Regions from separate parts of the Shewanella litorisediminis genome, predicted to be linked through region 2. Evidence: predicted binding sites of a transcription regulator. Region 2 holds the regulator's gene; each other region holds the start of a gene.

Region 1 (9,966 bases), 2.0 Mb from region 2:
CTAAAGAATTGAGCACTTAGGTGCTATTGGCAGCCAAACTGAAAGGTGTGAATTTGAATTTTTTTGAGTTGTCAGAATTGTGTCTCACAACTGGTAGGATTAGTCAGCTTTTTTCAATAGCTTAGCCGCTTGCGAATGGGCTAATTCGCCAAACTCGAATAAATCAAACGTTTTAAGTTATTACTCTAATTTTTGTAACAACTGCAACTCACCCTGTTTATCGAGTTCCATGCGGAAAAGTCCCTGTATTCCATTACGGGTAACATAGGGACGAAAATGCCTGGCATTGATCCAAAGCACCCTGCCCTCAATATCCTTGACCTCGACCATGGTCGCATCGCCTTGATAATATTTTAAAAAGTCATTAAAGCCGACGTTAAGCCGAAAAAAGAGTTCCAACGTATCACTCCGCGAATGGGGGGGCTGCGCGATTCTGGACGCATGCCCCAATAAACACCTAAGCTTCTATACGGTGTACCTGTGCACTACACCTGAAGATGTAATAGCACAGGCTCCGACCATTGAAAGGTTAACCACTACTGCGACAGGGCTCTGGATACCTTTTCGTACAGATCCCGGGACAAATCAGGCAATGCAATCAGCTCTTCAAGGCAGGCTCTCATCTTCTGCTTACGATCTTCATCGAATTTACCAAACTGAATGAGTGGCGTGATGATCCGCGCCGCCACCTGAGGATTGACGCTGTTAAGCTGCTTCAGATAACGGGTTAACAGGCGATAGCCCTCGCCGTCTTCCCGGTGAAACTGCACAGGATTGTTGGCCGCAAAACAGCCAATCAATGAACGCACCCGGTTTGGATTGTTGAGGCTGAACGCCTTATGGGACACGAGCGAATCGATACGACCCAGAACAGCATCGTCCTGACGGCTGGCCTGCAGCATAAACCACTTATCCATTACCAGTGGCGTATCCACCCAGCGTTGTTCAAACCGCTCGAGAAGCGCATCAAGGCAGTCGTGCTCACCGGCCATGGCGGCAGCAAGTGCAGCGAGGGAGTCAGTCATATTGCGGCTGTCTTTAAACTGCGCTTCCACCATCTCTTCCGGGCACAAACCGCCCCGGGCAAGCATAGCAAGACAGGCGTTCTTGAGGGCCCGCGCCGGCGCTGAGTCGACGTTGTAAAGCTCTCTGTAGCGAACCAGCAGCTCGTCTTCCAGATTGGCCGACAACTCTTCCAGCACAAAAGCCCGGGCCGAGACCAGAGCATCGAAGTTGACGCTGTCGACCTGCTCAATCAAGGCGTTGACAGACGGAATATTGAGAATTTCGGCGGCAAGCTCAGTATCAAGCTGGGCATCCAGCAGCACGGCACGGAAGGCATCGGCCACTCGGGTATCAAGCGCCATATCACCGCCGGCAATAAGGGTATTCACGTTACCCCAAATGGCTCGGCTGATAAGGCTGACCGACGCTTCCCACCGCGCTACTTCAGAGCTTGCGTGACGCATCAAACTGATTAGCTGAGCCGTGGTAAAGTCGTACTCAAGCTTCACCGGCGCCGAAAAGTTTTGCAGCAGTGATGGCACCGGCCTGGCGCTCAGTCCCTCGAACACAAACTCGTTACGGGCTTCTTTAACGTCAAGCACCTTGTTTACAAGCGACTTGCCATCTTCACCGATAAGCTCCACATCAAAGGGAATGTGCATCGGCTTGGCATCCTCACCTGCCTGTGGCGGCAAAAGCTGCTCCACGACAAGGCGGTATTCTCCACTTTTGACATCAAAGCTGTCAGAGACCTTGAGCGTTGGGGTACCGGCCTGGTTATACCACAGACGGAACTGACGCAAATCCACGCCGCTTGCATCTTCCATGGCCGCGACAAAATCATCGCAGGTGACTGCCTGACCATCGTGGCGCTGGAAATACAGCTTCATCCCAGCCTGGAAACCGGCCTCTCCAAGCAGGGTGTGCATCATCCGAATGACTTCGGCGCCCTTGTTGTACACGGTCACGGTATAGAAGTTATTCATCTCAATCACACTTTGCGGGCGGATCGGATGTGCCATTGGACCAGAGTCCTCGGCAAATTGCTGATTTTTAATAACCTTAATAGCCTGAATGCGATTAACCGCACGAGAGCCAACATCGGAGCTGAACTCCTGATCGCGAAATACCGTCAAGCCTTCTTTAAGGCTCAACTGGAACCAGTCTCGGCAGGTCACCCGGTTGCCGGTCCAATTGTGAAAGTATTCGTGCCCCACCACAGACTCAATACCGTGGAAGTCATCGTCGGTGGCGCTTTCGGTGTCGGCAAGAACATACTTGGTGTTAAATATGTTCAGGCCCTTGTTTTCCATGGCACCCATGTTGAAAAAGTCAACGGCCACAATCATGTAGATGTCGAGATCGTACTCAAGACCAAAGCGACTTTCATCCCATGCCATAGACTTTTTAAGGCTTGCCATAGCGTGGTGAGCTTTGTGCAGATTGCCCTTATCCACAAAGACCTGGAGCGCGACTTTACGGCCGCTTTGGGTAGTGAAGCTGTCTTCCAGCAGGTCGAAATCCCCTGCAACCAGAGCGAACAGATATGCCGGTTTGGGGAACGGGTCTTCCCACACAACAAAGTGGCGTTCTTCACCCACGTCACCGGCTTCGACCTTGTTACCGTTACTGAGCAAATAGGGGAATCCGGCTTTTGGGGCTTCAATACGTACCCGGTACCTGGCAAGCACATCCGGACGGTCCAGGAAATAGGTAATGCGGCGGAAGCCTTCGGCTTCACACTGGGTACAGTAAGCCCCATCTGACATATACAGCCCCTCGAGGCTGGTATTGCCCACAGGGTCTATCAGGGTTTCAATCTCAAGCTCAAAGGTTGCTGGCAGGCCTTCCAGTCTTAGCTGACCATCGACAACCTGATGTGGATGAGCCGTGCCGTTTACCTTGACCGACTTCAGTTCAAGGCCTTCTCCATCAAGCAGCAGGGCTTCATTATCTCGACAACGGGTCACCTGGCTAACAGCAATGACGCGGGTGTTATCGGGGTACAAATCCACCAACATATCCAGCTCGGTAATGGTAAAAGCCGGGGACTGGTAATCTTTTAAGTGTTTGGCCTGTAATTCAGACATGTCAGGTCCTTTTCGAAAGTGTTCTAAAAATGGGGTTTCAGGTCTTGTGGTTTGTCCTGAAAAAAAACGCGCCGGAGCGCGTTTTTTACATCAAAGTCGTACGTCAGTGCTTGCTGGTTGCAGCAAGTTTGCCCGCATCCACCAGATCCAACGTAATGTAGGCGGTTTCATCAAGGAGCGGATCCGGCGCTTCGATATCTTTTTCGATATCATCCAGGCTTGCCACCTTATCCATGCCGGCACGGATACGTCGCTCGTTGGTGCGATCGAGCTGCTTCTTGTCATCGGCTTCACGTTCAGCGATACGCTCACTTTCCACCAGCGACACGGACTTTTGATCGTGAAGGTTTTTGTATTCTGCAATATCCTGATAGATATAGCCAAATTCTACATCTGACTTAATACGTCCCTGATGCTTGGCTTCGAGTTCAGCAATCAGAGGAGAGCTGATTGCATCGACGGTACTGTATTGCGCAACAGGCACTTTATCCCATGGCAGCGCGTTATCTTCTTCCGCCTCGCCATATTCACCGGGCTCAAGCGCGCTTGGGAACGGGATATCCGGTGTGACCCCTTTGAGCTGAGTGCTGCCACCGTTGATACGGTAAAACTTCTGAATGGTGTACTGCACATGGCCTACTGGCTTCTCGTACAGATCGTAAATGCGAGCCAAGCCCTTATGCTGCTGGACTGTGCCTTTACCAAAGGTGGACTCGCCCACGATCAGTGCTCGCTGGTAGTCCTGCAACGCGGCAGCAAAAATCTCAGAGGCTGAAGCACTGTAACGGTCAACCATCACAGTCAAGGGTCCTGAGTAGGTCACCTTGCCGTCGTTGTCCCTGTGCTGGGATACACGCCCATTGGCATCGCGCACCTGAACCACCGGCCCCATATCGATGAAAAGACCGGTCAGAAGTACGGCTTCGGTCAGGGCTCCACCACCGTTGCCACGCAGGTCAATGATGACACCTTCAACTTTTGCCTCTTTCAGGGTTTGCAGCTCTTTAGCCACATCCTGAGACAGGTTCATGTAAAAACCCGGGATTTGAATAACACCGACCTTGCGGTTGGCATACTGACCGTCACTGGGCTCAATCACTTTAGAGGTGGCAGCGCGGTCTTCCAGGCGAATCTTGTCCCTGACCAGAGTCACTTCTACCGGCTTGGCATTGGAGCCGCCCTTCTTCGGCAGAATTTGCAAGGTAACCTTGCTGCCTTTGGGGCCCTTAATAAGGTCGACAACGTCATCGAGACGCCAGCCAATCACGTCAACCACGGCGCCGCCTTCCTGACCAACACCGATAATGCGATCATCCGGTGACAATTTTTCGCTGCTGGCAGCCGGGCCACCGGCCACCATGCTCTTGATAACTGTATAGTCATCATCCATCTGCAACACGGCCCCTATGCCTTCGAGGCTCAGGTTCATTTCCATCTGGAAACGTTCAGCATTGCGTGGAGAAAGGTAGCTGGTATGGGGTTCGATGCTGCGGGAAAACGCATTCATTACTGTCTGGAAGACATCTTCGCTCTGGGTTTGCCCCAGGCGTTTGATGGCGTTGTTGTAGCGTTTTTGCAGCACATCAACGATTTCTGTCCAGTTTTTGCCGGTCAGTTTGAGGTTCAGCGCATCGTACTTAACACGCTGACGCCAAAGCTCCTGTATTTCAGATTCGTCTTTAGCCCAGGGTGCGTCTTCACGATCGTACTCGTACTTATCGCCCGCCTGGGAAAAATCCATTTCTTTATCCAGCAGGCTCAGTGCGTACACAAAACCTTCATAACGGCGCTTTTGGGCCAGATCGAACATGTCGTAGGCGCCGGTCATATCACCGTTTTTAAGCATGTCATCAAATTGATGACGATACTTCTCAAAGCTCTGTACATCGGCTTGCGTCAGCACATTGCGTCGGTAATCCAACTGTTTAAGGTAACGGTCGAAAATCTGCCCAGAGAAGGCATCGTCCAGGCTGAATCTGTGGTAGTGCGAGCGGGTAAAGAGATCTGCCACCCGCTTGGAGGCCACCTTGTGCTGTGGCTCCTGTACCAGAGAGGGCAGCTCATCGATTTGAATGGCAGGCGCTATGGCCCACGCTGAGGATCCTATCAGGATCCCGGCGATGGATACCGCCAAAGATAGTTTTCGCATCAACAAGCTACTCCTTAAACTTCAATGAATTACAGCAGTATATACTCGGCGCGGACTTTCACTGTCAAGCCTGAATCCAGCTGTACATGCACATCACCCTTATTGATGTCCACAATCGAACCTGCCACTGGAGACATGCCCAATTTCACGTTAACACGCTGGGCGACTTTGAGCTCTTCGAGCTTCGCTGGCACCAGGTTAACGGCAACGGCCGGCGCCTTGGGCGCTGCGGCTTTGGGCTTATCTTTGGCTGCAGGCTTGGCGTCACGACGCGCTTGAGGCTGAGGCTTGCGCTTAGGTTTGCGAGGCGCTTTGTCGGCATCGCCTTCATCCTTGCTGCGCTCTGCACGCTTTGCTTTTGCCTTGTCCTGGCTTTCTTTCAGTGTAGCCTGTGCGTGGTCTATGTGTTCCTGCTCCAGCTCACCGCAGGGGTTGCCGTCCAAATCAACGCGTACCGCACCGGCTTTGATGCACTTCAGATAGCGCCAGCTGCTGGTGTATCGGCGCAGGGCAACACGCAATTGTGTTTTACTGACCTTAGAATCATCAGCCAACCTTTCAGCCAAATCTTGAAACAATCCAATTTTCAGTGGCTTGGTTTCACCCTCGGCCACGAAGCACAAAGGAAAGGTTTCATATAAATACGCGAGAATCGCATTGGTGTCGGTCAACTTTTCTGTTGATTCCATCTTTACTTCCACAGTTACTAGGTATGTATGCCCGGTTTATTGCAAGCGATTGCGGGACATAGGTTATTCTCTATACGTTAGCCCGGGGGCCAACACACAAATTAGCATCTTCCGAGCGCTTGCCAAAGCGTTAATAACTATTGTTAACAATTTTTACTATTCGCCGGGAAGTGACTCCCGAGGCAGACGCACAAGCAGCCTATTATAGTGACCGCTTGGGCGAATGCGACTGGGATTTGACGAAAACTGGCGACTTATTGACCGAACAAGGCCTTTTCCAGGGTTCTCACCAGGGTCTCGAGCCCTGCCTGATCTGTCTCATCGAAGCGGGAAAAACTGGGACTGTCGATATCGAGCACAGCTATTACACTGCCCTGATGCCTTACCGGCACCACAATTTCTGAGTTTGATGCCGAGTCACAGGCAATATGACCTTCGAATTGATGTACATCGGCCACACGCTGCGTCGTATCGGTGGCGGCTGCGGTGCCACACACCCCCTTGCCCCAGGGAATACGGGTACAGGCAACCTTGCCCTGGAAGGGACCAAGTACCAGAGTATCGTCACGGCGAACATAGAAACCAACCCAATTCAAGTCGTCCATATGTTCATTCAATAGCGCCGAGAAATTGGCCATGGCGGCAACCATGTCGTCTTCCCCGGCAAGCAAAGCCTCAGCCTGGCGGTTTAAGGTGTCGTAAAACGCGTGTTTCATGCAATTTCCTGCCGATATTCAGTCATTTTCTGCAGCCTTGCGGGCTGCCTTTTTTACCGGTGCCGTCGCCACGCCGGGCGACGCACCCTTGAGCAGCGATGATAAATCATCTTTATGGGTGGCAAAATAGAAGGCCAACTTTTCCGTTGTCGCTTCATCGAGACCGCATTCTGCATTGTCGATAAATGGGATCAGGCTGTCAGCGATATCCAGCATCTTGTCGTAGGCATCCGCCTCCTTTTTCGATGTAAATGTCATCTTCTCAACCCCATCTCTGACCACCACAAATTGAGTGATTACCGCCATGATAGCCCTCATACTGTTTATTTATACAGTGACGAAGTGTCACAGTTTTTTTCAGGGGATGCAAGTGTTTAACATGATCTGATACACTCGTACGCTGAAACCGCCTCCAAAGGAGGCAGAGTCAGGCATCACCCCGGCTGGGGTACCTGTCAGCCATGGATCTGCAATACGCTTCTATGCATCATGACGATATCGACAATTCGGTGATCCTGTGCCATGCCTGCGATTTGGCGGTGCGGCGCCGTGCCTTACCCAGTGGGGTCAGGGCGCTTTGCCCCCGTTGTCACACGGCGCTGTATGACACTCCCTTCTGCTCTATCAACGGCATGTTGGCGCTTTGCCTGTCTGCTGTGGCGCTGTTTCTGCCGGCCAATCTTTTCCCCGTACTCGAACTGCATTTTCTGGGGTCCGTGCGCACTGCAACGGTGTTTCAGGGCGCCATGGCAGTGATGGATTTGGGCTACTGGGTAGTGGGTATTGCCGTGCTCGTCGCCGCCGTTATAGGCCCCGGCTTGCTGCTGCTGTCAATTATGTCGCAGATCCTGCTTGTTAAAATGGGCCTCAATCCAGGATGGCAACGGGATCTGTATAAATGGCTGCTTCGCCGTCACGGTTTATTCAGCCAAATCACCATGCTGGAAATCTATGTGATCAGCTTTTTGGTTTCTGCATTTCAATTATCTGACTTTTCAGATATCTACTTTGGCGTTGGCACCTTTTCTTTCACCATGCTGTTCCTGGTGACCCTGTTTTTGCAACGGGAATACAATATAGAACACATGTGGAGTCGCCTGAATGACTGACAATGTCCAGACCACCGGAAAGGAAATGGGCCAGTGCCTCTGCCCCGTGTGTAGAAAAACCAACCCAGTGAATGTGACAAACTGCAGCCGCTGCGGCGCAGACAATCAGGCACGGGACTACGGCAGTCTTCAAAAAAGCTGGGCACTGCTCATCACTGCCGCCATTCTGCTTATTCCGGCAAACGTCTACCCCATCACCACCCTGGTAAACCAAGGCAAGGTAACCCACGACACTATCTTCAGCGGTATCAAGCATTTGGTGCATTCCGATATGTTGCCAATTGCGATTATTGTCTTTACTGCAAGCATTCTGGTGCCCTGGTTAAAGATCATCGGACTGGCTACCTACCTTACCGCCATCAGTTTTTCCCTGCCGGTGTCCAAACGCAGATTGATGGCTGGCTTCCACATTATTGAGTGGATTGGCCGCTGGTCCATGCTGGATTTATTTGTAATTTCATTAACCGTTGCCCTGGTGAATATGGGGCAATTGCTGGATGCCAAACCCGCACCGGCTGCAACCGCATTTGCCTTGGTGATTTTGCTGACACAGCTTGCCGCCAAGGTACTGGATACGCGTTTACTCTGGGATCGATTGGACTTAGAAAATGACAAACATTGAAGCACCCAAGGTAGTCAAAAAGAAACTGTTTTCGCCGGTGTGGCTGCTGCCTCTGGTCGCCCTGGCGCTGGCGGCCTGGCTGGGTATCAAGAGTATCCGCGAGTCCGGAGTAGAAATCTTTGTCCATTTTCCCAGCGCTTCCGGGATTGACGTGGGCAAAACCCTGGTCAAATATCAGGGGCTCACCGTCGGTAAGGTGACCGACATCGCCATGGATGAGGACCTCAAGGGGGTCAACGTCACTGTGATGATGGATTATCGAGCGGCACCTTACCTCAGAGAAAACACTCAGTTTTGGCTGGTATCCCCAAAGGCCTCCATTACCGGCGTCTCAGGTCTGGATGCGCTCTTCTCTGGAAACTACATCGCAGTACAGCCAGGTGACGGCGAGCAAGTCACCCGTTTTGACGCACTGCGGGAGGCTCCCCCCATGGCGCCGGGCAACGAAGGCATACTGGTGGAGCTGAGTACCGACAAGCTTGGCTCACTGGATGTGGGATCCGGTGTCTATTTTCGCCAAATTCCAGTAGGTAACGTGGTGAGCTATCGCCTCGAAGGCAATCAGAGAATCGTCATAGGCGCTTTTATTCAGGAGCAATATGCCCACCTGGTGAAAAAAGACAGCCGTTTCTGGAATGTCTCAGGCATGAGCATCGACGCGTCCCTGAAAGGTATCAAGGTTGAGAGCGAAAGTTTGGCGGCGCTGCTTGCCGGTGGGATCAGCTTCAGCAGCTCTGATGCCGGTATCAGCGCCAGCCATGGCGACAGTTTTGTGCTTCATGGCAGTGAAACCGATGCGCTGGGTGGTTATTTACTGGAGCTGACCACAGACAATGCCGATGGCCTCGGTGTAGGAAGCCTTGTCATGTATCGTGGTTTGGAAATCGGTAAGGTCACCAATACCAGACTGACTGATTCAGGCGTCAGCTTAAGCGTTTTTATCAACCACGCCCAGGGCCACTTGATTGGTAAAGACAGTCGCTTCTGGCGAGAAGGCGCGGATATCTCACTTGATGGGATAAAACATGCGGCAAGGCTGATTACCGGCGATGTGATTGCCATGCTGCCCGGCGAAGGCCCCATGGAAGGCAGCTATATCCTCGAAAGCAAAGCACCTGATTTTATGTATGCCGAAAAGGCCCATCTGCTTATTCGCAGTGATACCGGCCAGGGCGCGCAGGTTGGCGCCGAAATACGCTATCGCAATTTGCCTGTTGGAGAAGTGACACAGGTAAAACTTGCTGAGGACTTGGGCTCAGTGGAATATCTGGCAGAAATACAGCCCGAGTTTAAACGTCTTCTGACCCGAGGCAGTTATCTGGTTGCTGAAGCTCCGGTAAGCCTGGATGCTTCCCTCAAAGGTGTAAAATTTGCCGTTGGTGATACCTCAGCCCTGCTCAAAGGCTCAATAAAGCTGGTAAGCGGCAGCGGCACGGCTCTGGGCGCACAAGATGAACTGCGACTCTACGCGTCAGAGGAAGATGCCCTGGCGGCCAAAGCCACAAACCAACGTATCAAGATTAAACTGCAAAGCACTGAAGGCGCGGGTATTGAGGTATCCAGTCCGGTTTATTACAAGAAGATGC
Region 2 (9,966 bases):
GAAGATTGCAGCGCCCATGGTCGGCGGCATGGTGACAGCACCGCTGTTGTCCTTGTTTGTATTGCCTGCGCTCTATTTGCTTGTGTACCGCAAACGCTTTGCCGCCAAGGGTGATGAGCAATAGGAACTTCGCCTACTTATTGATCTGTAAGGCTTCCCCATACGGGGAAGCCTGATACACTGAGCTAAATTTTCTATCAGGTAATGCCCCAAGTGACGTTTTTTCTGCGCCTGCTGCCACTGTTTATCGGTGTTTACTCCCTGCCAGTTTTTGCCGATACCTTTGTGGCCAAGCAGAGCTGCCCCCTGTATCAATCCAAGAATAAACTGACCAATCCCAATGAGGTGATGACTGTCCCCGGACAGGCGTATCCGGTGCTGGAACTGCTGGGGAATCCCAAACGACCAGACTGGGTGCGGGTCACCACTGCCGCACTGGTTTCTCCAGAGCGTTGGGTGGCCGCGAAGTGCGGCGACCTGGAGCGTCATTTAGTCGAAGAAGTCCCCAGTCGCTGCGACATTGCCGGGGAGCAGGACAGTCATGTCCTGGCGCTGAGTTGGCAAGGCGCCTTCTGTGAACTCTTTGGCAAAGGAAAGCCCGAGTGCACAGCTCTGGACAAAACACCCGCATCAACGCGATGGCTATCGTTGACACTCCACGGCCTCTGGCCAAACAAAAGCGCCTGCGGCACCGACTATGGGTTCTGCGGCGAGGTTAAGCGTAAGGCCAAAGGTTTTTGCAGTTACCCTGACATAGCGCTCAGCAAGAACGCACAGAGCAAGCTGGCTGAGGTGATGCCATCGGCCGATTTTGGCTCCTGCCTTGAAAAGCATCAGTGGTGGAAGCACGGCAGCTGTCAGCAAATGAACGCCGATAAGTATTTTATTGAAGCAGCCCGGCTTACCAGCTTGATCAATGAGAGCCGCATGGTGAAGCTACTGGCAGACAGCAGCGGAAAAATGCAGTCAACGGCAACGCTTCGTCAGGCATTTACCGATGAATTTGGTCATCAGAGCGCAAAGCGGATCAGCTTCCATTGCAGCAGGGGCCTGCTGACAGAGATTCGCCTCAGCCTGCCAGCAACCCTGGACGCGTCCTTGGGTCTGAACCATCTGTTGGCACGCCAGGCACCTGAATTGAGAGACAACTGTCCGGCAAGTTTTCTGGTTGATACGCCCGGTTAAAGCTTGGGGTGGCACACCCTATGAGCTGTGGATGGCTATCACGGAGAACACGCCGCCATCCGGGTCGTTGAGCACAGCGAAGCGACCAACCCCGGGAATATTGGTGGGGGGCACACACAGGGTGCCACCCAATTCCTGGGCCCGCTGAGCAAACACATCGCAGTCCACCACCTGAAAATACAGCATCCAGTGGGCGGGCATTTCGCCCCACTCTGCGGTCATTTCCAACATGCCGCCGAGCGCCTCGTCAGCGACCAGCCATTCCCGGTAAGACATGTCCGGGTTTGCCGATTCACGGCAGTCCCAGCCAAAGACCTGACGGTAAAATCCCTGCGCCCGTGACGGACTTCGACAGGCCAGCTCAACCCAACACAGAGCGCCGGGTTCGCCGCGACGCTTGGCACCTATGTGCCTTTTACTCTGCCACACGGCAAAACGCGCGCCTTCGGGGTCAGCCAACTGTGCCATCCAACCGGCATGGCCCACTTCGTGGGGCCCCATGATAAGCTCTCCCCCTGCCGCTTTAACCCGCTCTATTGCCGCATTCACGTCTTCTGTCGCAAAGTAAATTCCCCATTGGGTCTTTACACTGCCGGCCATGGCAGAAGGCACCTGATAGATCGCCCCGAGGTCATCACCATCCAAAGTAAACATGGAAAAAGCACTGCCGGGCATGGCCATGTCTGCCATCTCCCAACCAAACAACTTATGGTAAAAGTCCTTGGCCCCCTGCCAGTCATGGGTGGCCAGCTCACTCCAGCAAGGCTGGCCCGGTGCATATTCGATTACCCGCATGCCCCTGACTCCCTCAGATAAGTGTATGGAATTCAAGTTAAGTAGTCTTGACTAACTTTGTCTATGCTTAGGAGAAACAATTTCAGGGATGGAATCTCTATGTCACTGACCAACGACCAAATATCACTCATCCACCAGTCTTTTGGGCTGGTTCGTCCCATCGCCGATGACGCTGCGGCGCTGTTCTACCGTAACCTGTTCGAAATAGACCCTTCACTGCGGCCATTATTCAAATCCGATCTCAAGGCCCAGGGGCGTAAGCTGATGGCAATGCTGGATGCCGCGGTCAAGGGGCTGGATAAACCCGATAAGCTGGTGCCTGTACTGCAGGACCTGGCGCACAGACATGTGCAGTATGGCGTGAAAACCCATCACTTCTCCCCTGTTGGGAACGCCCTGCTGTATACCCTGGCAGAAGGCCTGGGTGACAAGTTTACCAAAGAGGTGAAAGACGCCTGGATAGCGGTATTACATCTGGTGGCAGATGTGATGAAGGCGGAGATGAAAAAGCAGGGCTGCGCATAATGAAATGGAGCGGGTGAAGGGAATCGAACCCTCGTATGCAGCTTGGGAAGCTGCCGTTCTACCATTGAACTACACCCGCGTTTACGCGATATAAATTACTGAAATCCATGCCTTTGTCAAGCAAAGGCATGGCAGCATATTTTAACGGTAAACCGGCAACAGCTCAGCCATAGCCAGCAGATGGCAGGCCGCGGTCAAAATACCGAAACCTATCACCAGATAAATAACCCCTGAGCCACCCGGCACCCGGAACCCCGTGTATTGCGGTTGATCTTTTCTGAGCTTCAGCGCCATCACTCCCGGCACCAACAGGGTCCAAACAGTTGCAGCCAGCGCCGCAAAGCCTATGGCCACCAAAAAGCCGTCCGGAAACAGCAGCCCCAACAGGGTCGGAGGTAAAAAGGTGACGGCAGCGGTCTTCAGCCGCCCCTTGGCATCATCGGCAAAGCCAAACAGATCAGCAAGATAGTCAAACAAGCCAAGGGTAACGCCGAGAAAGGACGACGCCACAGCGAGATTGGCAAACAAGGTCAGCATTTTACCCAGCCAGTCGCTGGCCATGACCTCAGACAAGGCTGACACCAGCACCCCCATGTTGCCGCCCTGGGCGATGATATTACTGAACTGACTGCGCGGCAGATTGCCCATGGCAGCCAGCAGCCAACATACGTAAATCACCAGTGCGATAAAGGTCCCGATGCAGATGGCTTTGATGATGACGGAAGGATTTTTACCATAGTATTTGACCAGCGACGGCACGTTGCCGTGGTAGCCAAAACTCGCCAGTCCAAAGGGAATGGCTGCCCACAAGAAGGGGGCAAAGCGGGCTTCACCGTCCGGTGAGAACAAATTGCCTGGCTCCACCTCAATCAGCAGGTTCCCCACCGCCAGAAAGAAGGTGATTAGCATGCCGCCCAGCATAATGGTGGTTATTCTGTCCACCGCTCTGGTGCTTATCATAACGATAGCCGCCAATACCGCAGCGAACACCAACCCAGCCACGCTCTGGGGCAGACTTACGCCCATCCCCGACAGGCTGTGATTCACGATGGAGCCACCACCACTGATATAGGCGTAAGTCAGGATATAGAGCACAAAGGCAATGGAGAGGCCATTAACGATACGGCCAAAGCGGCCCAGCGTATCGCGGGTGAGGGTATCGAAACTGGCGCCCGGCTCAAACCTGAGGTTGGTTTCCAGCAGCAATAGTCCCGACAGCAACATGCACAGCCAAATCGCTACCATCAGCAGCAAGGAATAACCAAACCACATACCGGCGCCCACCACGGGCAGGGAAAACATCCCGGCACCGACTGTAGTGCCGGCAATGATCATGGCGCCACCCAGCAGTGATGGGGTCTTGACCGGATGCCTTGCGGCATTCATATGGTTGGCCATCAGTCGTCCTGCTCCTGATTCAGTGTCTCTATGATGGTCTGACGCACCGAGCTTCTGAGCAGTCCATTGGCATGGTCACGAATTTTACGCACCTTGTCGCCATCGGCCTTGTCAGACAGATAGCCCAAATCTTTTAACTTGCTAGACAGCAAGGCGTAGAGCTTTTTATCGTAAAACTCAGGCGCCATGACGCCGTGAATGGCTCCCAGACGGCTGGCCAAACGATGGCTGTGATGCTCAAGGTCGGCGCGCTCCATTCTGGGTTGCTCACCCAGCAGGTTGAAAATGATGGCGTAGCGTTTCAGAGTTTCACCCACAACACCGGCCAGCAACAACAGCTGATTGATTCGCTCGTCCACCAGCTTGAGATGTGTATCGCCTGTGATTAGCCCTTCTGACTTAAAGCACTCTACCAGTGCATCCACATAGGCAGGCACATCGGCAACCCCCATAAAGAGTTCGGCCTTGAGCAGCGGGTAAAACTCGGCAACCAGCTCCTGCAGTTCGTCGCGGGACACCTCTTCATGGCGCACCATCACGGTGGCAATCAATGAGGGGATAACGAATAAGTGGATGATGTTGTTACGGTAATAGGTCATGGAAATCGCGAGGCTATCATCGATGGAAATGATGGTGCCCAGGTCATCCTTGGTTTCCGTCAGCTTATTAAGTTCAATGCCGCGATCGACCAGCTCCTTGCCGCTGCCCTCGGTCACAGATGCATAAGCGGTGTAAGGCACGGACTTCAGCAGACTCAGGTACAAATCAATCTGGCGCTCAAGCTGAGTGCGCTCCAGTGCATTTTGCTCCGAAGCCAGCAGTACCATGCTGGAGAGGGTCACAGAGCTGGCAGCGGCGGCATCGTTGATGCGGGTCATCACCCGGTTAGCCAATGCATTCACCACAGGCGTCAGCCAGGAAGGCTTCTGCTCTGGGTCTTCACCCACATCTTCGCGCCAGTTGGGGACTTTTTCGGTCAAAAAGTTTTGCAGGGTAATGGGCTGGCCAAAGTTTACGTAACCACGGCCAAAGTTGCCCAGCTTACGGATGGCACCAAACACCTGCCATACAGATTCCTTTTCTTTTTTCTTACCCGACAGCTCCTTGTGATAAGTAGCCACCTCCATCACATGGTCGTAACCCAAATACACGGGCACCAGGGTGACAGGCCGCTCGATACCCCGGATAACCGAGGACAGGGTCATGGCCAGCATACCGGTTTTGGGTGCCAACAGACGGCCTGTACGTGAACGGCCACCTTCGGTGAAGTATTCCACCGAATACCCCTTGGCAAACAACTGATCCAGATACTCGCGGAATACTGCGGTGTAAAGCTTATTGCCGTTAAAGCTGCGGCGGATAAAGAAGGCGCCACCACGACGGAACATGGGGCCGGCGGGCCAGAAATTCAGGTTAATCCCCGCGGCGATATGGGGCGGCACCATGCCTTCGTAATAGAGGATGTATGACAGCAGTAAATAGTCCATGTGCGAGCGATGGCAAGGCACATACACAATTTCATGGCCATCGTGGTGCAATTGTCGAATCTGCTCGGCGCCCTTGATGCTGATGCCCTTGTAGAGCTTGTTCCACAGCCAGGTAAGGAAACGTTCGGCGATTCTGACCAGGCTGTCAGAGTAGTCCGCGGCAATTTCATCCAGATATTGGATGGCGGTTTCACGGGCCTTTTCTTCAGAGATTTTTTTACTGGCGGCCTCTTCGGCGATGGCCTTTTTCAGGTTGTCTGATTTCAGCAGCGCATGGAACATGGCCTGACGATTCGGTAACACAGGCCCAGTCATCACTTTACGCTGCCGGCGGAAATGGACGCGTGCGACGCGGGCTAACTTGTGGGCAATACGCTTATCGGTGCCGTGCTCATCGGCCATGTGACGAAGTGAAACGGCGCGGGAAAACTGCACAAAGTTGTGACGCCCCAGGAATAAAATCATCAAACACTTACGCAGCCAGGTCGGATCTTCCCGTTCAAGCACTGCCGCACGCATAGTGTCGTCTTCTTTCCCCGGGGTACGTCCCCAATACAGACTCACGGGTACCAGCTGTATGTCGAGTTCTTGCTGCTGACGGTGCAGGGCCAGCAATTGCTGAAAGGTCTGCAAAAAAGGCTCGTTGCTGTCTCGCTTGCCAAACAGCGGCTTTCTGCCTTCAAGGCAAACAACCCGAGGGGTCTTGATCCCATCGACCTCGAGCATCTGATAGGGGCTGGGTAACCCTAACTTGCCGGTCACCTCGTGAAGCGCAGCGATATCGCTCACAGACTCAGTTTTCATCACGTAAACCAAGGGGCGGGAGGGATCGAGATTCAAATCGGCGAAGGGATCCTGAGGTACCACTATGGTGTGTACCAACTGCTTTTGGATCCAACGCAAAGACTTAAACCAAAAAGACTCGTGTGCTGACATGCTGATATTGGGAACCTGGCTTCAATCAATAGCGCAATAGAATATCAGACAGCCACAGCCATTAGCCAATAATCTGAAAAATGGTTAATACTTGCGCTGATTAAAATACTGTATATACTGACAGTAACTGTATAGAAAAACAGGAATGACCATGAGACCGCTGACGCCTCGCCAGGCCGAGATCCTGGACCTAATCAAACGCAACATCGCCGAAACCGGCATGCCCCCTACCCGGGCAGAAATTGCATCCAGACTCGGTTTTAAAAGTGCCAATGCCGCCGAGGAGCACCTTAAAGCTTTGGCCAAAAAGGGCTGCATCGAGATTATGCCAGGCACCTCGCGGGGTATCAGGCTGGCGGGTGATGAGCTGGAAGATCAGCCAGACCCAGGTTTACCCCTGATTGGTCAGGTGGCGGCCGGTGAACCTATTCTGGCCCAGGAACATGTTGAGCAATATTATCAGGTCGATCCTGCCATGTTCCGACCCCATGCCGATTTTCTGCTGCGGGTTCGCGGTGACAGTATGAAAGACATTGGTATTCTCGACGGCGATTTGCTGGCAGTACACAAGATGAACCAGGCCCGTAACGGCCAGGTCGTGGTTGCCCGCGTGGAAGACGATGTCACGGTAAAACGCTTCGAGAAGCAGGGTAATGTGGTGTTCCTCCACGCAGAGAACGAGGCATTTGCCCCTATCAGAGTGGATCTTGCCAGCCAAAGTCTCACCATTGAAGGCTTGGCCGTAGGTGTTATCCGCAACGGAGATTGGCTATGAACAAGCTGATTGGTAACGCACCCCGTCATCCTGGTCTGTGGACAGACGCACCAGCCAAGGACGTTTGCAGTACATCTCAGGTAATCACCCAATCAACCCAGTCACAGGGGCGTCAAGAGATACTGCAGCTTGCCCCCGAGTTGGCACGCTTAAGCCTGGAAGGCCGTTGGATAGTGCTTATCAGCCCACCCAACATCGGGCTTAAAGCCACTCTGGCACAGGCCGGTGTGCGCATGGACCGTGTGCTGCTTGTCCATGCCAAAGACGAAGTTGAAACCCTTTGGGCGATGGAAAAAGCGCTGACCAACGGCACCTCCAGCGCTGTGCTTTGCTGGACAAACGAGCTTGACCCCAGAGATAAACGCAGACTGGCATTGGTAGCAAAAAATGCCGTGGCACTCGGCGTAATTTTTGAAAATGTAAATGCTCACTTACAATCCAGACCCTTTGCTGTTAGACCCGAATTAAGTCATCCCCTTCGCTGTGCATCTTCCCTGCACTGATCAGCTTTACATCCCTTTAAGCCCCTTACTGGGGCTTTTTTTCAATAATTTTTTCAGACAATTAGAAAATAAAGTGATCTTGATCAATATTTAAACTGCAAGTAATGTAGTTCAGGTTAACAACGATTTGTTTGTTATATCCGGGCGATTATGTCGTCGCTGTATCTGAGGCTTGCGCCATGGATATTGCGTTTTTGACCGATATATTCAGCTGTAGGTGCAAGTGTGGTGAACAAGGCTGTAATTCATTAAATAAGATACCAACCGCCAACGCACTTTGAAGTCATCGTTGCTTTTTGTGGGAACCGAAGAGTTTGCATAGAGCAGAGACTTACTGTGTGGCTCTTCTTTGTAGTTGCTTGATGCAATTGACAGAGGAGATGTCTTGTGAAGCAATGGTTGTATTGTTTCGCGGTGGCTTTAATGGCCCCGCCCATCCTTGCGGCTGACATGCCGCTCAACATGACACAGGGTGTTACTGAGATAAGTGGCAGGGTCTATGGCCTGCACATGACTATCCTGTACATCTGCTGTGCCATAGGTGTTGTGGTTTTTGGCGCCATGATTTACGCCATGATAAACCACCGCAAATCCAAAGGGGCCGTCGCAGCCCAATTTCACGAAAGTACCAAGGTCGAAATCGCCTGGACTCTGGTGCCCTTCCTGATCCTGATTGCCATGGCTATTCCGGCAACCAAAACCCTCATCGCTATGGAAGACCCGTCCAATGCCGACTTGACCATCAAGGTAACCGGCTCCCAATGGAAGTGGCACTACGATTACTTCGACCACGATTTCGGTTTTTACAGCATCCTGGCTACGCCCAGAAGCCAAATCGAAGGGGCTGAAGCCAAGGGTGAGCATTACTTATTGGAAGTGGACAAACACCTTGTGCTGCCGACCAACCGCAAGGTGCGTTTCCTGATGACTTCCGACGATGTCATTCACTCCTGGTGGGTGCCTGCGTTCGCTGTTAAAAAAGATGCCAATCCGGGCTTTATCAACGAAGCATGGACACGGGTAGATAAACCCGGGATTTACCGCGGCCAATGTGCCGAACTGTGCGGTAAAGACCACGGTTTTATGCCCATCGTGGTTGAGGTATTGCCCGAAGCAGAGTTTGACGCCTGGGTTGAAAACCAAAAGCAGCTGGCAAGCAACGCCGCAGCCGAGGCGGCCGCCGCTTTGAATCAAACCCTTTCCATGGAAGAACTGATGGCACTGGGTGAAAAGGTGTACATGGCAAGCTGCGCCGCATGCCACCAGCCCAATGGTATGGGTCTGCCCGGCGTATTCCCCGGCCTTAAAGACAGCGCCATCGCCATCGGGCCCGTGGATAAACATCTCGACATCGTTATCAACGGTAAGCCGGGTACAGCCATGCAGGCCTTTAACAAGCAGTTGTCGGCCACCGAGATTGCCGCTGTCGTCACCTACGAGCGTAACGCCTGGGGTAACAATACCGGTGATGCCGTGCAGGCTTCTGACGTTAACAGTCATGGGGGTGAGAGCACAGCAGCTCCAGCCGCCCAAGTGGAACCGCCGGCTAATGACCAACCTGCTCAGGCAAGTACTGCTGAATCACCATCTGAAGCCGAACCCGTATCTGACGAGCTCTCATCCGATGAACCCATGTCGATGGACGCGTTAATGGCCCGTGGTGAGCAAGTGTACATGGCATCCTGCGCTGCCTGTCACCAAGCCAATGGTGCAGGTCTGCTCGGTGCGTTTCCCGCCATTAAGGGAAGTCCTATCGCCACTGGCCCGATTGCCGATCACCTCGACATAGTGATAAACGGCAAAGCGGGTACCGCAATGCAGGCATTTAGTCCGATGTTGTCTGCCAGGGACATTGCCGCGGTGGTGACCTATGAACGTAACGCCTGGGATAACAACACAGGCGATAGCGTTCAGGCCTCCGACGTCAACAATCATGGAAAGTAGGGGAACGATAATGACAACCACGACCCACGATACCCATCAGGGCATCCATGACGAACACCATCATGGCCCGGCCAAGGGCATAATGCGTTGGATATTAACAACCAATCACAAGGACATAGGCACCCTCTACCTCTGGTTCAGTTTCATTATGTTCCTGACCGGCGGCGCCATGGCCATGGTAATCCGTGCCGAATTGTTCCAGCCGGGTTTACAGCTGGTCGAGCCAAACTTCTTTAACCAGATGACCACGGTACACGGCCTTATCATGGTGTTCGGCGCCGTAATGCCGGCCTTTACCGGATTGGCTAACTGGCTGATTCCCATGATGATTGGGGCGCCAGATATGGCATTACCCAGAATGAACAACTGGAGTTTCTGGATCCTGCCCTTTGCCTTCCTCATCTTGCTCAGCTCGCTG
Region 3 (9,966 bases), 1.9 Mb from region 2:
AGTTGTTACCGCTGTCAGCTAGTCGATAGCAGCGCCTCAGACGCTAAACAACACTAGTGAAAATCCCGCGAAGTCACCTTGAGGCTATCGAGCAAATGCGAGATATCCTCAAGCCGGCCGGCCACCACATGGGTCACCCCATCGGCATGTTCCACGGTGCCGCTTACTTTCAAAATAGTTGATGTCAAATACGGCTTTCGCTGCGCTCTTGCTGTGCCCATCCACACAATCAGGTTGGTGTTACCTGTCTCATCTTCCAGGGTAATAAAGGTTACGCCTGATGCAGTGCCGGGTCGTTGCCTGCCGGTAACCACACCGGCAACAGTCACCAGCTGCCCATGACGGGTGTTTTCAAGTGCTTTTGCTGTCAAAAATTTTCCAAGTAGCCCAGCGGTTCGCAGCAATGCCATCGGATGTTGCCCCAGGCTTAAGCCCTTGCTGCGATAATCCGCCTTGAGACACTGCACCCCACTGGGGGCATCCAGCCTAGGCTCTGAGCCGCCCGGTTGCAGCGGCTCCGGCAACTCATCAAACAGCGGCAGGCTTGCCTGGCGGGCCGAGAGTTGCCAACGGCTTTGAAATCGGTGGCCACTGAGTAGCCTGAAGGCATCCGCAGCGGCAAGCTGTTCCAGTGCGTGCCTGTCGAGCAAGATGCTGACTTCACTCAAGTGCGCGAAACCGGCAGCAGGGCGAACGGCAACCAGCCGTTGCATGGCGCCTTCTTTCAGGCCTTTTACCTGCCTGAATCCGAGCCGTATGGCAAAGCCGGTGGCGGTTTTCACCAGGTCGCTGTCCCACTGGCTGTGGTTGATACACACATCAAACACCTCTACCCCATGGCGGCGCACGTCCTGCAAGAGCTGCGATGGGCTGTAAAACCCCATCGGCTGGCTGTTCAGCAGCGCGCAGCAAAAGGCCGCCGGGTGGTAAAACTTAAGATAAGCAGAGACATAGGCTAAAAGCGCAAAGCTTGCCGAGTGGGATTCTGGAAAGCCATACTCACCAAAGCCCTGAATTTGGCGAAAGATCTGCCGGGCAAAGTCTTCGCTGTAGCCCCGCGCGGCCATGCCATCCAGCAGCTTTTGCTCGAAGGGCCACAGCTTGCCGGTGTGTTTCCAGCTGGCCATGGCCCGGCGCAGCGCATCCGCCTCACCGCCACTGAACCCGGCTGCCACCATGGCAAGCTTGATCACCTGCTCCTGAAAAATCGGCACCCCCATGGTGCGCTCAAGTACGGCTTTGACTGCCTCGCTGGGGTAAGTCACCGCTTCCAGCCCTTTGCGGCGCCTCAGGAACGGATGCACCATGTCGCCCTGAATCGGTCCCGGGCGCACAATCGCAATTTGGATAACCAGATCGTAATAACATGCGGGCCTGAGCCTTGGCAGCATGGACGTTTGCGCCCGGGACTCCACCTGAAACACCCCCATGCTGTCGCCGCGGCAAAGCATACGATAGACATTGGGATCTTCGGCTTTGATTGACCGCATGCCAAAGGGCTGCTGATGACGGCTGATAAGCGCGAAGCACTTGCGAATGGCAGTCAGCATCCCCAGCGCCAGCACGTCTACTTTCAGTAGCCCCAGCGCCTCCAGATCGTCCTTATCCCACTGGATCACAGTTCTGTCTTCCATGGCGGCATTTTCCACCGGCACCAACTCAGAGAGCGGTCCGGCGGAAATCACAAATCCGCCCACATGTTGGGATAAATGACGCGGAAACCCAAGCAAGGACTGCACAAGGTCGCCATACATATCGGCGCCGGGCAACTGCGCAGCCAATTGCTCGCGCCAGGGGTGGCTCGGGTCGCGCCTGTCGATGCCCTGAATCAGCCTCGCCACCAGCTCTCTGTCCAGTCCCAGCACCTTGCCCACCTCCCCCATGGCGCTTTTCAGCCGATAGGTGATCACACTCGCCGCCAGCGCCGCCCGGTGGCGGCCGTACTTGCGGTAAATGTACTGAATCACTTCTTCACGGCGCTCATGCTCAAAGTCCACGTCGATATCCGGCGGCTCGTGGCGTTCTTTGGAAATAAAGCGTTCAAACAGCATGTTGACCCGGGTGGGATCCACTTCGGTGATCCCAAGGCAAAAACACACCACCGAATTGGCTGCCGAGCCGCGGCCCTGATGCAAAATCCGCTTGCGTCTGGCAAAGCGGACAATGTCATAAATGGTGAGGAAAAAGTATTCGTACTCAAGCTCATGGATAAGCTTAAGCTCGGCCAGATACTGGCGTTTCACCGCCGCCGGCACCGCTATGCCGTAGCGGCGCCTGGCACCTTTGGCCACCTCCCGGGCAAGGTATTCACTGGCGCTTAAACCGGGGGGCACCAGCTCTGCCGGGTACTCATACCTGAGCTCATCCATCGAAAACCGGCACTGGCTGGCAATCTTCTGCGTGTTGGCAATCCAGTCCTGTGGGTAACGGCGACGGATACTGGCAAGGGGCCGCAAGTAATGCTCAGCGTTCTGGCACAAGTGCCCTTCGGCCTCATCCAGCCTGAGGCCTAAGCGAATGCAGGTAAGCACATCAAGAAGTGGCTGGCGCGCCGCGCTGTGCATGCGTACATCGCCCGCCGCCACGCAGGGAATGTCGCACAAACTGGAGAGGCGCATCAAATAGCGCTGCCACAGGCTGCCTGCGGCCTCAAGACACTGTTCTGCCAGTAAGTAGCGCCGACCCTGCCAGGGCGTAAGTTGCTTTGCCAGGCGCTTTTGAGTACCAAACCACTGCCGCTCGGTCGCGGCAATATCAGTCCCCGGGTTTTGGGGCATAGGTGGGCGCCACAGGAGCACACAGTCAGGCAGCGGCGATAACAGGTCATCCAGATTGATGCGATATTCCCCCTTGGGCGCACGTCGCCGGCCGCGACTTATCAAGCGGCACAGGGCGCCGTAACCTGCCCGGCTCGTGGCCAGCAGCACAAAGATGCCTTCCGGCAGCCTGAACTCACTGCCCACAATCAGGGAAATCCCGGCATCCACCGCGGCCATGTGAGCCTTGACCACTCCGGCCACGGAACACTCATCGGTAATGGCGATGGCGCTGTAGCCAAGTCGTGCCGCCTCGGCCACCAGCTCCTGCGGGTGCGACGCGCCCCGTAAAAAGCTGTAGTTACTGATGGCATGAAGCTCGGCGTACATCAAAACCAACCCTGCAAATAAAGTCCAGTCTCGTTCTCACGGCGAAACACCCAGCAAAGGCCCCCGTACACATGGCGGGCAAGATAATAGTCCCGCGCCGCGCCCATGGTTTTTCCGCCCGGCACACTCTCGCTTACCTGCTGTGTATCAAGCTCAGTTGTGCTCTGAGTCGCCACGGCTTGACTGCCATGCCACCAGGGCTCACGCAGTCGCTCGGGGCCGCGCAGCAGCTCAACATCGGTCTCTGCAATCGCTTCAGGCGCAACCAAAAGCCAGGGAGGGCGGCAGGCAAGCGACAGCCCTTCAACTGCAACATCCTTTGTGGCAGCGGGGTTGTTTGCTGCTTCATTTACAGCAGTCTCGGTGACTGCTGTCATGTTCGTTGCTGTAAGCGGCGCTATAACCATCCGATCATCGTTCGCCCCATCAATTTCACCCACAGTCACCTTGCCAGACTCTCGAGCTTCAGGGAGGGAAAACCCTGGGTGGATCACGTTCAAAGCGGCGGCCGTCTTTGCTACTTTTTTATCTGATGCAGGGGGGATGCAGGCAGGCGTTGCTGCACTTTGCCGCTCTAAAGGCTTTGGCGTCTTTGAAACAGGTACAACAGCTGCAATCTTTTCTCTTTCGCTGCGTCGTTCTCTCCGTCTTACTTCTGGTGTCTGTGGGGGAAGCGAGGACGGCGCTGAAAAAGGCATTGAGACGACAGCCACAGGTGCTGACATGGGTTGCAGGCAAAAGCTGTGCTCCGGCAAAAGCGCTTGCCTGGCACCGAGGCGCCTTACCCTGTTTGCACCCAGCCGGGCTTCGAGCCGGGCCAGCAAACTCAAACTGGCCCTGTGACAGTTTTCGATGGCTCCTGCCGGCGGCGCACGTCTGGGGGAAAAGTGGCAGCGGTGCAGTGTCAGCGCCACCACGGGTGCCGCCAGCGTAAAGCGTTCCAGCTGCAAACGGCACAGCGCCAAGAGGCCATCGGCCGTGTATTCGGCAAAGGGGTACGCCAGCGACAACCGCGCTTCATGAACTTCTGCAGAGGCTTGAGCCGATTCAATACCATCGACAGTCTTGGGTAGCGCGTCAGCTACGCCTCCCTGACTGAGACTTGCCTTTGGGCTACCTGTGGTCTCTGTGATCTCTGTGGAAGATGCCCGGTAATGCAGTACCAGCTCCAGCATGGAGACCGCCAATTGCCGCTGACGTAAAAAAAGCGCCAGCTCGGCAAACATGCGTCCAAGCACAAACACCAGGGCATTGAGGCTTTCGGCCTCATACATCAACTCAAGCCGCTGGCGATACTCATCCTGCGGGCAATAAAAACTCTGGGGATGAGGCTGCTTGCCCGTCAGTCTCGCCAGCAGTTGCACAAATTCGGGACCAAAACGGATCCCAAGTTCAGCAGCGGGTAAAGCCTGCAGCGCTCCTATCTGTTCCAGTCCCATCCCCTCAAGGCGGGATAACAGTACCTCTGGCACAGGCAGTGTGGATATGGGCAACACCGATAACAGCGGGGATAAGGCCGCTGCTGCGTTTTTTGGCTCAGAAATGGCTTCCGAAGCTGAAGAATTGGAAGCAGCGGCATTAACAACTGGGGGATTAACAGCTGATTGCGGCACAGCAGCCTTGGCAAATCCTGACTGCAGCGTCTTTGATGCCAGACAGGGCCGTGCTTTGGCCAGCACACCGGCAGCCAACGGCGTGACGGCAAAGGCCATGGCAAAGCTGCAGTTAAGCCCTTCAAGTACAGCCGCCAATGCCTTTGCCAGCGCCGCTTCGCCGCCAAAGAGTTTTGCCATGGAGCCGGTTTCAAGCAAGAGCACATCATGGCAACGGGCAAAAAATTCATCGGACGCAGGCGGCGGCACCAATCGGGCGCTGAAACTGTAGCCATGGCGGCACAACCACTCGCTGCCTTGCCGGTGCAGCGAGGCTTCATAGGGGAATGGCTGCACATCCGGGCACAGCTGCGCCGCGCTGCCCATACTCTGGCCTGCCGCTATCCCGGCACTGGCCGCCTGTGGACAGGCTTTCACCACCCGCGCCTTTGCCACATCGTACAGAATAAGTGGCATTGATGGCGCCAGACCCTGCACATGGCGCAGATAATCCAGCTCCCAATGGGGCAGCCACACTCCGAGCCAGCGCATCAGCCACCAACCAATACTGATATGGCACTTATCAGCCGCCGGGCCCAAAAGCGGCGGCACTTATGGATGAACAACATGTTTCAATCCCCAAGCTCAGGCGCTGCCCCAGGGGCCCTGCACCAGCCGCTGCTGTGCCTGCGGGGGTAAGTAACGAGCCAGCAGAGGGGAAATGCCATCAATCTGCAGCTTGTCCTGCGGTTTGCCGCCGCGGCGTTTCAGTAAGGCAAGTTCCAGCCTGTCTGAGTTACCGCCCGGGGTTAACCCCAAACGCAGCGGCAAAGGATTCCCTTCGGTGGCGTCGGTCACCAGGATAATGGCCAGACAGCCGCCCTTTTCCGCCGCCAGCTGTAAACGCCGGGCTTCGGTCAGGCTCAAACGGTCAAGCCAGCCCAGCAACAAACGGCAACCACCACTGGCCAGACTCTGCTCCATGGCCCAGAGTCTGTCCTTACGCGCGTTGACATCCACCAGACAGAAACCTTCCGGCCGCAAACCATGTTGCAATAAGTACTGGGGATTCAGTTGCCAGGGGGCACCAACCAACATCACCGGGGTGTCGTTTTCGCACTGTATGCATCTGAGCAGTGGCGTTAACAGCAGCATTGACTGCGAACCCGGCACCGGGCAACTCAGTTCACACACCCCATGGCGTGGCCAGCCGCTATCGGGCAAGGCGGCATCCAACGCCTCAAATCCGGTGGCATAGCCGGGTTGTTGGCAGGTTTGTTGTCCAAGCCAGATATCCTGGCGGCCAAGTTGTTTGGAAAGCTCTTGTGGACTGGTTTTCATAGGGCACCTGTGTCTCAACCGGGTTACGGTATCCAAATCACCAATAACTGTATATTTATACAGTATAGCAATTTTGACAAACTTGCCAATCTTCTGGGATCTCATTCATCAAGGTGTATAATGCGAATCGTTTTTATTTAAGGCCAAGCACTATTGTCATGAAGCTGTCCCGCCATCACCCTTTTTCCCGCCTGCAATGGCGCCTGTTTGGCTATTTCGGTACGTCCTTGCTGGTGATTTTGTTATTGGCCAGCCTGATTGAAGCCATGGTGCTGCATCAGCTGTTGGTACTGCCCAAAGAAACCAAGGCGCAGCTGTCGGTGCTGGCCCGGGAGGCCGAAGCCCTGGTGAGACGCGGGGATCACGAGGCGCTTGCCGAGTGGGAGACTGCGCAGCCATTCCGCCTGCATGTGATTAACAGTCGCCTTGAAGGTGTCAGTGGTCGGCCAATTCATCCCCACTTTGAATTCAAGCTGGGGTTTATGCTGGGGCTTGATCAGGCGCTCGGCGATCGGGTGCAAAAACCCATCATCGGCTTGCCGATTTATGCCACCTTTGATACCAGCGGGCCCCTGCTGCTGGCGGTGCAACTCAATGCGAATTTGCATCCGGCCAAGGATCTCAGTTACAGCCTGTGGGCCATCCGCTTAACCGTGGGGTTGTTCGTGCTGTGGCTGTTCAGCCGCCTGCTGGGGCATTACCTCATCAAACCGCTGGCGACGCTGCAACAAGGCACCCGCGCTTTGGCAAACGGTAAGCTCAGCACACGGATCGGCGAGCACTTTTCGGCGGCCGAACCTGAGTTTTATCAGCTCGGTCACGACTTTGATGAGATGGCCGATGTGATTGAACGCACCCTCACCACTCAGGAGCGGCTTATTCGCGATGTGTCCCATGAGCTGCGCACCCCGCTTGCCCGGCAAAAGCTGGCCGCCGATTTGCTGGAGAGCGACCTGGCAGAGTCCTCGCCCTACCTTAGACGGATCCACACCGAGAACAATGAGCTCAGCCGCCTGATAGATACTCTCTTGGGTTACAGCCGCCTCGCCAGTGGCTATCAAGCCGCACACAGCGCGCCTTTTACGCTGCACGAGCTGGCCAGCTCACTCCTTGGGGATTGCCGCTTTGAAGCGGCGCCAACACAACGTATCGAGTGGCAGGACTTGGCGGCCTGCAGGCATATCGCCCTTGAAACCGACCAAAGCCTGCTGCAACGGGCGCTGGAAAACCTGGTACGCAACAGCCTTAAATATGCGGGAACTGAGTGTCATATTCAGATACGTAGCCACTGCGATAATAACTGGCTCAATATCACAGTGGCGGATGATGGCCCGGGTATCGATGCGGCCAAGCTCGAAACCTTATTCCATCCTTTCACCCGCTTCGATGAGGCACGCCATGCCAGTCAGGGCGGCTTTGGGCTGGGGCTTGCCATAGTGAGGGAGTGTGTGCGCCTGCTCGGAGGCGACGTTTCTGCCGGGCGCAGTGAGCTGGGTGGGTTGGAAGTTAGGCTGTCGCTGCCGATGCGGCTTAAAAGGCTGGCCGCTGCCAAAAAGGCCAATTAATATATGCGTATGATTTGCTTTTGGAAGCTGCACGGATGTCTAGCCTGAGCCCAAGCCGGATCTGGCATATAGTCACCCTCATTCCCGAGGGCAAGGTGCTGAGTTACGGTAAAGTGGCCGACCTTGCCGGTTTGCCGGGGCGTGCCCGTTATGTGTCCCGGGCGCTCAAGCTCGCGCCGGACAGTCTGGAGCTGCCCTGGCACAGGGTAATTAACAGCCAGGGCAAAATAGCCTTCCCAAAAGACACTGAACCCTTTCGGCAGCAGCAGGAAAGCCTTCGTCTTGAAGGCGTTACCGTGAACCAAGGCAAAATTAACTTGTCTGAATATGAGTGGCGACCCGATATGGCCACCCTGATTTTGAGTCTGCCTTACTGACGCCAAGGAGCTGTATGCGCAAGTTTCTGTTATCCCTCGCCCTGCCTTTGCTGAGTTTGGGTGCCCAGGCACAAAGCTCACTCTCACCCTTTGAGGCCAACTACAAGGTGCTCTACGGCGACATTGGTCTGGGCAAAGCCCATTTCAGCCTGCCGGCACCCGAAGGCCACTATTACGAGTACAACTTTACCAGCGAACTGAGCCTGCTGTTTTTGAGTGATGAGCGCAGCATCAAGAGTAAATTTCGACTTACCGATCATGGCCTCGAACCCATGGTGTTTATGCATCAGCGCACCGGCACCGGCAGTGATTTCAGCGAGCAGGTGGCGTTTTTGAAAGACAAGTCCATCGTACGCAGCAACTACAAGGGCGAACACATAGAATTGCCCTTTGAGAGCCAGCTCTACGACACCATGATGGTACAGCTGCAGTTCCGACAGGATCTGATTGATGGAAAAGACAGCCTCGAGTACCACATGGTGAAGGACAACGAAATTGACGAGTACTCCTTTAAACGCATCGGCGAAGAAGTGTTGAACATCGATGGCACTGAATATCGCACCCTGCGCCTTGAGGTCGTTCGCGACAGCAAAAAGCGCAAAACTGTGGTTTGGATGGCGCCGGATCTGGCCTATCTGCCAGTGCGCATGACCCACTTTGAAAAGGGCGATAAACAGCTGGATGTGCAATTGACCGGCTATCGCTTTACCGACACGTCACCCGCACCACTGGCATCGAACCCCTGAATGGTTAAATACACAATAAAAAAGCCGGAGTTATCCGGCTTTTTTATTGTGTATGCCCCAGCCTGAATACAGTTGACACACCAGGTGCTTAACTGGCTCGGTGGACAATATCCAGCCACAGTGATGGGCAGATGTATCAGGCACGCGCCATCAGGCTTTACCGCCCTTACTCAGGCGCTGCCACAAAGGCGCCGCCGCCAACAACTTCCCCTTTACAGAACAGCTGCCACTGCCCGGGCTGCATGATGTTCCAGGCCTCGTTGTCGGTTAATGGCCGGGTGGCAATCACGGTGACCACATCCTTGGGGGTGGTTTCTTTGTCAAAATCTATCACTACATCTGTGTCTATCAACTTGGCCTTGCCAAAGGGCGCACGGCGGGTGATGTGGCTTAAGTTATTACTGCAAAAGCTCATCAGATAGTTGCCTTCAGAGAGGATCATATTAAACACCCCAAGAACGCGGATCTCTTCGGCAAGTTCAGCAACATAGGCAAACACCGGCAACATGTCTTTGGGCCTCTCATCACCAAAACGGGCAACGAGTTTCTCTAATATCCAGCAAAACGCCAGCTCACTGTCGGTATCACCTACAGGGCGAAACCGGCGCACAGCAAACTTGTCTTTATAGTCACTCAGCTGGCCGTTGTGGGCATAGGTCCAGTTCAGGCCCCAGAGTTCCCTGTCGAAGGGGTGGGTGTTTTCCAATGCCACACAGCCGCGGTTGGCCTGACGGATATGGCTAATCACGGTTTCGCTTTTTATGGGGTAGGACTTAATCAAGCGGGCAATGTGCGACTCGCTGGACGGACAGGCGTCTTTAAAAGTGCGGCTGCCCTTGCCTTCATAAAAGGTAATGCCCCAGCCATCCACATGGGGGCCTGTTACCCCGCCACGCTCGGCCAGCCCGGTAAAGCTGAACACAATGTCAGTGGGTACATTGGCGCTCATCGCCAGTAATTCACACATAGTCAAGGCACCTGAAAGGTCACAAACACAACAACTAACTTATTGTAACTTTGCCCTTTGTTGATGGGAATGCCAGGACAATCGAAAAAATTTAAACATTTGTTTGAAAAATGCTTGTGTTCGCTCCCGGTTGGATTTACTTTTTAATGCGACACAGGTCTGACCACACACTATACTTGTGATCAGGATCGCTTATATGACCCGCCTGGAGAAGGGTTATGAATAAAGGAGA

The links. Region 2 encodes LexA, which represses DNA repair genes until DNA is damaged. Its sites were predicted from a motif close to TACTGTATNNNNATACAGTA; they were not measured.
Region 1: JQC75_RS07820 (YebG family protein) is a predicted target of LexA. The motif match lies at 6,967-6,986, and genes of this name have one in related genera.
Region 3: imuA (translesion DNA synthesis-associated protein ImuA) is a predicted target of LexA. The motif match lies at 6,125-6,144, and genes of this name have one in related genera.

What each region holds. Positions count from the first base shown of each region.
Region 1 covers NZ_CP069213.1:1,796,101-1,806,066, reverse strand. Annotated here, with positions in the region: gene JQC75_RS07845 (DUF2835 domain-containing protein) at 181-399, opposite strand; gene pepN (aminopeptidase N) at 537-3,095, opposite strand; gene prc (carboxy terminal-processing peptidase) at 3,199-5,244, opposite strand; gene proQ (RNA chaperone ProQ) at 5,274-5,933, opposite strand; gene JQC75_RS07825 (GAF domain-containing protein) at 6,188-6,649, opposite strand; gene JQC75_RS07820 (YebG family protein) at 6,668-6,955, opposite strand; gene JQC75_RS07815 (paraquat-inducible protein A) at 7,111-7,758, shown strand; gene JQC75_RS07810 (paraquat-inducible protein A) at 7,751-8,380, shown strand; gene JQC75_RS07805 (MlaD family protein) at 8,367-9,966, shown strand, end outside.
Region 2 covers NZ_CP069213.1:4,029,341-4,039,306, forward strand. Annotated here, with positions in the region: gene JQC75_RS17875 (efflux RND transporter permease subunit) at 1-124, shown strand, start outside; gene JQC75_RS17880 (ribonuclease T2 family protein) at 214-1,185, shown strand; gene JQC75_RS17885 (VOC family protein) at 1,204-1,980, opposite strand; gene JQC75_RS17890 (globin family protein) at 2,080-2,505, shown strand; tRNA gene JQC75_RS17895 (tRNA-Gly) at 2,511-2,584, opposite strand; gene mtr (tryptophan permease) at 2,647-3,903, opposite strand; gene plsB (glycerol-3-phosphate 1-O-acyltransferase PlsB) at 3,903-6,326, opposite strand; gene lexA (transcriptional repressor LexA) at 6,478-7,101, shown strand; gene JQC75_RS17915 (cell division inhibitor SulA) at 7,098-7,604, shown strand; gene coxB (cytochrome c oxidase subunit II) at 7,992-9,548, shown strand; gene ctaD (cytochrome c oxidase subunit I) at 9,559-9,966, shown strand, end outside.
Region 3 covers NZ_CP069213.1:2,160,877-2,170,842, forward strand. Annotated here, with positions in the region: gene JQC75_RS09455 (error-prone DNA polymerase) at 54-3,146, opposite strand; gene JQC75_RS09460 (Y-family DNA polymerase) at 3,146-5,290, opposite strand; gene imuA (translesion DNA synthesis-associated protein ImuA) at 5,384-6,079, opposite strand; gene JQC75_RS09470 (HAMP domain-containing sensor histidine kinase) at 6,238-7,644, shown strand; gene JQC75_RS09475 (MGMT family protein) at 7,680-8,021, shown strand; gene JQC75_RS09480 (DUF3108 domain-containing protein) at 8,036-8,767, shown strand; gene JQC75_RS09485 (class II glutamine amidotransferase) at 8,934-9,734, opposite strand.